Regions from separate parts of the Thermoanaerobacterium sp. CMT5567-10 genome, predicted to be linked through region 1. Evidence: riboswitches for the same ligand, from Rfam matches in the RefSeq annotation. Region 1 holds a riboswitch; the other holds the start of a gene.

What was found. Region 1 has a riboswitch for FMN ahead of ribD (bifunctional diaminohydroxyphosphoribosylaminopyrimidine deaminase/5-amino-6-(5-phosphoribosylamino)uracil reductase RibD). Riboswitches for the same ligand answer to the same signal wherever they lie in the genome.
Region 2: linked by a shared signal. The riboswitch ahead of Q2T46_RS11870 (ECF transporter S component) and the one ahead of ribD (bifunctional diaminohydroxyphosphoribosylaminopyrimidine deaminase/5-amino-6-(5-phosphoribosylamino)uracil reductase RibD) in region 1 are both predicted to bind FMN.

The regions. Positions count from the first base shown of each region.
Region 1 covers NZ_CP130558.2:1,630,458-1,634,885, reverse strand. The annotation lists gene ilvD (dihydroxy-acid dehydratase) at 1-443, shown strand, start outside; gene ilvB (biosynthetic-type acetolactate synthase large subunit) at 478-2,133, shown strand; FMN riboswitch at 2,180-2,293, shown strand; gene ribD (bifunctional diaminohydroxyphosphoribosylaminopyrimidine deaminase/5-amino-6-(5-phosphoribosylamino)uracil reductase RibD) at 2,363-3,445, shown strand; gene Q2T46_RS08460 (riboflavin synthase) at 3,454-4,074, shown strand; gene Q2T46_RS08455 (bifunctional 3,4-dihydroxy-2-butanone-4-phosphate synthase/GTP cyclohydrolase II) at 4,148-4,428, shown strand, end outside.
Region 2 covers NZ_CP130558.2:2,345,392-2,349,819, forward strand. The annotation lists gene Q2T46_RS11855 (amidohydrolase) at 1-380, shown strand, start outside; gene argF (ornithine carbamoyltransferase) at 426-1,367, shown strand; gene arcC (carbamate kinase) at 1,481-2,437, shown strand; FMN riboswitch at 2,501-2,627, shown strand; gene Q2T46_RS11870 (ECF transporter S component) at 2,689-3,273, shown strand; gene tsaE (tRNA (adenosine(37)-N6)-threonylcarbamoyltransferase complex ATPase subunit type 1 TsaE) at 3,396-3,854, shown strand; gene tsaB (tRNA (adenosine(37)-N6)-threonylcarbamoyltransferase complex dimerization subunit type 1 TsaB) at 3,854-4,428, shown strand, end outside.

The DNA.
Region 1 (4,428 bases):
CAGAAGATGAGGCTATAAAAGCGATTTATGATGGTAAAATACAAAAAGGCGATGTAGTTGTAATTAGATATGAAGGACCTAAAGGTGGACCGGGGATGAGAGAAATGCTGAGCCCGACATCGGCGCTTGCTGGTATGGGGCTTGATAAAGATGTGGCCCTTATAACAGATGGCAGATTTTCTGGTGCAACAAGAGGAGCTTGCATCGGTCATGTGTCACCTGAGGCTATGGAAGGTGGAGAAATAGCTCTAATAAACGATGGAGATATCATAGATATAGACATACCAGGAAGAAAGCTAAATTTGAGAGTAAGCGATGAAGAGATAGAGAACAGAAGAAAAAATTTCAAAAAACCCGAGCCACATATTAAGACAGGGTATATGGCAAGATACGCAAAATTGGTCACGTCTGCAAATACTGGTGCGGTTTTAAAGAATGTATAGTTTTAAATAATTGTTGGGAAAGGAGGCGTGATACATGATATTGAAAGGATCGCAAGTTATAATAGAAGTTTTAAAAGAACAAGATGTAGATACTGTATTTGGTATACCCGGTGGTTCTGTTATACCACTTTACGATGCTTTGTATGATTCTGATTTAAATCATATTCTTGCAACACATGAGCAGATGGCTGCTCATATGGCAGATGGATATGCAAGAGTAACGGGAAAAGTTGGTGTATGTATAGCTACATCTGGTCCGGGTGCTACAAATTTAGTAACAGGCATTGCAAATGCATATATGGATTCTGTGCCTATTGTTGCAATAACAGGTCAAGTTGCTACAAACTTGATAGGTAAAGATTCTTTTCAAGAAGTAGACATTGCAGGGATTACTATGCCTGTAACAAAGCATAATTTCATAGTAAAATCACCTGATAAATTAGCTGATACTTTAAGAGAAGCATTTTTTATAGCAAAGGAAGGAAGGCCTGGACCTGTACTGGTGGATATACCAAAAGATATACAAACAACAGATATGAATTTTATCAAGAGGAAAGATTTTTACGTCGAAGTTAAGAAGCATCATGTAGATGAATCGGATTTGATAAAAGCTGCGGAATTAATAAATTCAAGTAAAAAGCCTGTTATATTTGCAGGTGGTGGAGTTATATGGGGTGAAGCGTCTAAAAGCTTATATGATTTTGCAAAAGAAAATATGATTCCTGTAGCGACTTCTCTGATGGGTTTAGGATGTTTCCCAGAGGATGATGAATTATCACTAGGACTTATAGGGATGCACGGAAGCAGATATGCCAATACAGCGATTTATAAGTCTGACTTAGTAATTGCCATAGGTACTAGATTCAGCGACAGAGTTGCTGGTAAGGTAGGTGGATTGGCACCAAATGCAAGGGTCATCCATATCGATATAGATCCTGCAGAAATCGGGAAGAATGTCGATGTAGATGTGCCACTTGTTGGAGATATTAAAGAAGTGCTATCACTGTTAAACGATAGGATTGAAGATATCAATCATGAAGAATGGGTTCAAGAGCTTCTATCTATAAAGGAGAAAACATCATTTAGATATAAAGATGATGGAAAACTAAAGCCTCAGTGGATAATAGAAAAGGTGCAGGAAATAGGGAAAGACAACCTTATTATGGCAACGGAAGTAGGGCAAAATCAGATGTGGACCGCTCAATATTTTAAATTTAAAGAACCCAGGACATTTGTGACATCTGGTGGTCTTGGTACAATGGGATTTGGGCTTCCTGCGTCAATTGGCGCACAAGTAGGGCGAAATGACAAAAGAGTGGTAAATATTGCAGGTGACGGCAGCATAAGAATGAATATTCATGCTCTTGAGACAATGGCTATATACAATATACCTGTTATAACTATTATTCTCAATAATCAAACATTGGGAATGGTAAGACAATGGCAGAATCTCCTTTTCAATAAAAGATATTCTCAGACGGATTTAAATCCAAACCTTGATTTTTCAAAAGTAGCGGAAGCGTTTGGAATCTCTGGCAAAAGAATTTACACAAAAGAAGAGTTTGAAAAATCATTTAAAGAGGCATTATCTAATAATAAGCCATACGTTTTGGAATGCATGATAGACAAAGATGAGATGGTTCTTCCTTTTATTCCTGCTGGAGGAACTATTGAAGAAATGATAGACTAGTATTTTTATTAAGAGTATGATATAATATAAAAAATTGAATAAATTTAAAAACCTTCAGGGATTGGTGAAATTCCATACCGGCGGTAAAGCCCGCGAGCCTTATGGCAGATCTGGTTAGATTCCAGAGCCGACAGTAAAGTCTGGATGAAAGAAGGTAAATAGGCAATTTTGTCGAAATGCCCTGAAGTATTACATACTTCAGGGCTAAGTTTATTTTTGGGGTGTTTTTATGGAGAAATATATGAAAAGGGCATTACAGCTTGCAAGATTAGGCTTAGGGCACACAAATCCAAATCCTTTAGTAGGTGCAGTAATTGTTAAAAATGGCAGGATAATAGGTGAAGGGTACCATGAATACTATGGAGGACCACATGCAGAAATAAATGCACTAAAAAGCGTTAAAGAAGATGTAAAAGGAGCTCAGCTTTATGTCACATTAGAACCGTGCTGTCATTATGGAAAAACGCCGCCTTGTGTAGATGCTATTGTAAAATCAGGTATAAAAGATGTGTATATAGCTATGGAGGACCCAAATAAACTTGTTTCAGGAAAGGGAATAAAACATCTCAAAGAAGCAGGCTTAAATGTGTATACAGGTTTATTAAAAGAGCAGGCAGAGAAGGTAAATGAAATATTTATAAAGTACATTACTACTAAAAAGCCGTATGTAATATTAAAGTCTGCCATGACGATTGATGGGAAGATTGCAACTATAACAGGCGATTCTAAATGGATAACAAATGAAAAATCGAGAGAACATGTTCATATGATGAGAGGCAGTGTTATGGCAATAATGGTAGGTATAAACACAGTTATAAAAGATAATCCATATCTTACGACGCGAATAGATGGGCTTAAGAATCCCTTAAGGGTGATTGTTGATAGCCGCGGCAGGATTCCTCTAGATGCAAATGTTGTAATTGACAAATCTGCCACGACAATAGTAGCAACAACGGATATGATGCCCTATAAAAAAGTAAAAGCATTAAGGGATTTAGGTGTAGATGTAGTTGTACTTGACAAGTTAAACGGTGAAGTAGATTTAAAAAAATTGATGGATATGTTAGGAGAGAGAGGGATAGACAGTGTAATCATAGAAGGTGGAGGAACACTAAATTATTCTGCTTTAAAAGAAGGAATAGTAGACAAGGTGATGTTCTATATAGCTCCAAAAATAATAGGTGGAAGCAATTCTTTGACGCCTGTAGAAGGAAAAGGCATTGATTTGATTAAAGATGCCATAATTGTTGAAAAATTAGACGTAAAAAGATTTGATGATGACATACTTATAGAAGGTTATATTAAAAAGTAGGTGTTACTATGTTTACAGGAATAATAGAAGAGATTGGCAAAGTTAAGATGATACAACGTGGAGATATTACAAAAATAGCAATTGAATGCGAAAATGTTTTAGACGGTACAGCTATTGGAGATAGCATAGCTGTAAATGGAGTATGCTTGACTGTTACAAATGTAGGAAAAAATCTATTTACAGCGGATTTGATGAGAGAAACACTAAAATCCAGTAATTTAGGAGACTTAAAAATAGGAAGCATGGTCAATTTAGAAAGAGCTTTAAGCATATCTGGCAGGTTAAATGGCCATATTGTGACAGGACACGTAGATACTGTCGGTACAATCGTTAATAAAAATCGAATTATGAATTCAAATGTATTTAAAATCAAGATTGATGAAAGGTACTCAAAATACGTTGCAAGCAAAGGAAGCATAGCTGTCGACGGAATAAGTTTGACAGTTGTGGAGGCGTTAGCTTCATATTTTACGGTTTCTGTCATACCGCATACGGAGTTAAATACAACACTAAACTTTAAGAGAATCGGAGATAGTGTCAATATAGAAGTAGACATACTATCGAAGTATGCTGAAAAACTGCTGTTAAAAAAAGGAATGAAGGAGCTTGTATTAGAAAATGGCTTTTGATATATAGTGCTGGGACTTTATAGGGCAGTTTCAATAATTCATTGCTTTTAAATTTTAAGGAGATGTGATATAAATGTTCGATACGATAGAAAGTGCAATAGAAGACATCAAAAATGGTAAAATGGTCATTGTAGTCGATGACGAAGACAGGGAAAATGAAGGGGACCTTGTGATAGCAGCAGAAAAAGTTAGAGGCGAAGATATAAATTTTATGATAAAGTATGGACGTGGATTAGTATGTGTTCCCATGAGTGATAAAAGGCTTAAAGAATTAAATATAGGCAAGATGGTATCTGAAAATACTGATAACAGAGAAACTGCCTTTACTGTATCTGTAGATCACAAAAGCTGTAA
Region 2 (4,428 bases), 710 kb from region 1:
TGAAGGAGAATGCAAAAGTCATTGTAGGTCCTTCACTTTCTGAAAGGTCAAAAGTTGAGCTTTCAAACCTTACTTTTAAAACTCCGGGAATTTTATCAAAAGCCGGGTTAGATGTGGCTATTATGACAGATCATCCAGTTATTCCTTTAAATTACCTTCCCATCTGCGCAGGTCTTGCAGTGAGAGAAGGAATGGATGAGATGGAAGCTCTGAAAGCAATTACTATAAATCCAGCAAAAATAGTAGGCATATCTGACAGGGTAGGAAGCATTGAGAAGGGAAAAGATGCAGATATAGCTGTATTGGACGGTAGCCCAATTGAGATAAAAACAAAGACAAAGTATGTATTTGTAAATGGACAATTAGTCTATGAAGCATAATAAAAACATAAGCAATTGTATTATCAATAATGAGGAGGAAAATAAATGGCATTTAATTTAAAAGGTAGAAGTTTATTGACGTTAAAAGATTATACACCACAAGAGATAATATATCTTCTTGATATAGCAAAACAGGTAAAGGCTGAGAGAAAAGCAGGGATAGTTCATCAAAGATTTTTAGGAAAGACTATTGCATTGATATTTGAAAAGCGCTCCACCAGAACTAGATGTGCATTCGAGACGGCTTTTGGCGAGGAAGGTGGGCACCCGGTTTTTTTGTCAACAGATGATATACAGCTTGGGGCAAAAGAATCGATAGAGGATACAGCAAGAGTTCTTGGCAGGATGTTTGATGCAATAGAATTTAGAGGATTCAATCAAAAGACTGTAGAAGCACTTGCAAAATATTCTGGTGTGCCTGTTTACAATGGGCTTACTGACGAATATCATCCTACGCAAGTTTTGGCCGATTTAATGACGATAGAAGAAGAATTTGGATATCTGAAAGGTACAAAATTGGCATTTGTAGGCGATGGGAGAAATAATATGGCAAATACGCTAGCGGTTGGATGTGCAAAAATGGGTATGGATTATGTGATAAATTCACCTAAAGAGCTTTGGCCATCAGAAGAATACATAAAAGAAATCAAAGATATGGCAAAAGAAAATGGAGGAAGCTTTACAATAACAGATGTGCCAGGCGAAGGATTGGAAGGTGCACACGCAATTTACACAGATGTATGGGCATCTATGGGAGAAGAATCTAAGCAAAAAGAAAGGGAAATGCTTCTAAGGCCATTCCAAGTAAATGATGAGATGATGAAAAAGACAAAAAGATCTGATACGATATTTTTACACTGCTTACCTGCAGTAAAAGGGCAAGAAGTAACATATGAAGTAATAGAAGGGAAGCAATCGAGAGTTTGGGATGAGGCAGAGAACAGAAAGCACACTATAAAAGCTGTCATGATTGCCACAATTTTATAGTAATTAAGCCAAGGTAAATTTATATGCCTTGGCTTAATTTTCGCCTACTATTCAAATCATGAATAAAATGATATAATGTAAAATGTTATTATTTGCTTAAGTAGGAGGATACGATGAAGGGAAAAGTAGTTATAGCGCTTGGGGGAAATGCACTGCAAGATAAAGATATGGTGCCCACCGCAGAATCTCAATTAAATGCGATAAGAAAGACAGCTTCATATATTGCAGATATCATAGAAGAAGGGTACTCTGTGATTGTGACACATGGCAATGGCCCACAGGTTGGCAATATAGTCATACAAAATGAGACGGCTTCTAACATAATACCTGCGATGCCTTTTGACATATGCGGTGCGGAAAGTCAAGGTATGATAGGCTATATGATACAGCAGTGTTTAGGCGAAGTTTTTAAGGAGAGAAACATAGATAAAGATGCTGCAACAATAGTGACACAAGTAGTTGTTGATAAAGATGATCCTGCATTTTTGCATCCAACAAAACCAATTGGGCCTTTTTACTCAAAGGAAGAAGCAGAGATGCTTATAAAAAATAAAGGATATGAAATGGTGGAGGACAGCGGCAGAGGATACAGGAGAGTTGTAGCATCTCCAGAGCCAAAGGAAATAGTTGAATTAAGTACAATTAAATTGCTTGAAAATAATGGTGTTGTAGTCATAACAGCAGGTGGAGGAGGAATACCTGTTGTAAAAGAAAATGACAGCTTAAAAGGTGTTGCTGCCGTAATAGATAAGGATCTTGCGTCTGAGAAGCTTGCAGAAGATTTAGATGCAGATATACTTTTGATTTTAACTGCTGTGGAAAAAGTGTACATCAATTATAAAAAGCCAGATGAAAAATCACTGGATGTAATTTCAAGTGATGAAGCACAGAGGTATTTAGAAGAAGGCCATTTTGCACCAGGAAGCATGCTGCCGAAGGTTAAGGCTGCAATAAGATTTGCAAACTCAAAACATGGAAGGCGTGCAATAATAACATCTCTTGAAAAAGCATATGATGCTTTATGTGGGAAAACAGGTACTGTTATCATAGAGAAAACAGCTAAAGACTAAAAAGCTACTTGACAAATTGATATTTTTATGACATCATATTATTTAGAACTTAATAAGTGTGAAGAATATCTTCAGGGCAGGGTGAAATTCCCGACCGGCGGTAAGCGTAAGCAAGCCCGCGACCCGCATATGCGGTGGACTTGGTGAGATTCCAAGGCCGACAGTAAAGTCTGGATGGAAGAAGATTTATTTTTGTTGTTATGGTCCTGAAGATAATTCTTCAGGATTTTTGATTATGGAGGTGTTTGTTTATGGAACACAGCAAGACGAAAGTAATTGTAACTGTAGGATTGCTTTCTGCAATAGCATTTGTACTTATGTATCTAGAATTTCAGCTACCACTATTTCCAGGCTTTTTAAAATTTGATTTCAGTGATATACCGCCACTACTAGCAGCATTTGCATTAGGACCTGTATACGGGATTTTTGTAGAAATTGTAAAAAACGTGATACACTTGCCTGTAAGCCAGTCTGCTGGTATTGGGGAAGTAGCAAATTTTGTGGTTGGTTCCATTTACGTGTATACAGTAGGTGTAATATACATGAGAAACAAATCAAAGAAATCAGCAATATTTTCAATGATTATTGGAACAGTTGCTATGGCTATTGCTGGATCAGTCTTGAATTACTATGTATTTTTACCCTTGTACCAGAAGATAATGGGATGGCCATTAAGCGCTATTGTTGGAATGGGGAAAGCAGTAAACAGTCATATAGTTGATTTAAGGACATTGATAGCGTACGGGATTTTCCCATTCAACATATTAAAAGGATTTGTAATATCTATTATAACATTTCTAATTTACAAGAAATTGTCGCCAATGCTTAAAATGTAATGTGTTTAAAATAGCGGAAATTAATCCGTTATTTTTTTGCCTTAAATACTAACTTACTATGCGTTTGTTTTATGGTATACTTGGTATATAATAATTGTATAAATTTCACGGTGGTGTTACGAATGAAAATGTCATTTAAAACAAAAAGTCCTATTGAGACAGAAAAGATAGGTTTTAAATTAGGAAATTTACTAAAAAGAGGCAGCATTGTATTAATATCTGGAGAATTAGGCGTGGGAAAGACAGTTTTAACGAAAGGGATAGCTAAAGGAATGGGAATTGATGATTATGTGACAAGCCCTACATTTATGATTGTAAATGAGCATTTGGGAGATATTCCACTGTATCATTTTGATGTCTATAGGATAGAAGATTATACGGAATTATACGATATAGGTTATGAGGAATATTTTTATGGAGATGGCGTATGTGTTATTGAATGGCCTGAAAAAATAAAGCCCCTTATCCCAAAGGAAAATATATTTATACGCATGAATATGGGTGATACTTTTGATGAGAGAACAATAGAGATTGAATCACATGGCGAAAAATATGATGAAGTAGTTAAGGAGATGAAGTGATGAAGGTACTTGCAATAGATTCATCGTCAAAGACAGCGACGGCTGCACTCGTAGATGAAACTGGTGTGATAGGTGAATTTTCAATAAATCATTTAAGGCATTCTATAATATTGATGCCTATGATTGATGAGCTTTTAAAAATGGCTGAGATAAAAAAAGAAGAAATAACTCACATTGCTGTATGTGAAGGTCCCGGATCTTTTACAGGCTTAAGAATAGGTGCTGCCACTGCTAAAGGTTTAGCACAATCGATGAATGTACCGATTGTAGGAGTATCATCTCTTGATGGCCTTGCATTTAATGTAAGGGAATTTAGAGGAATTATATGTCCTGTAGTCGATGCACTGAGAGGTTATGTCTATACATCTTTATATAGAGGCGGTGCTGAATTAACATCTTTATCAGATGTAACATTAAAGGAAGTGCAGTCACTGCCAGACATTGTAAATAAATACAACGATGATGTTATATACATAGGAGATGGCGTAATTCCATACAAAGATGTCTTAAACAGGGAATCTTCGAAAGAGGTGTTTTTTGCATCATCTGTCAACAATATCTCGAGGGCGTCATC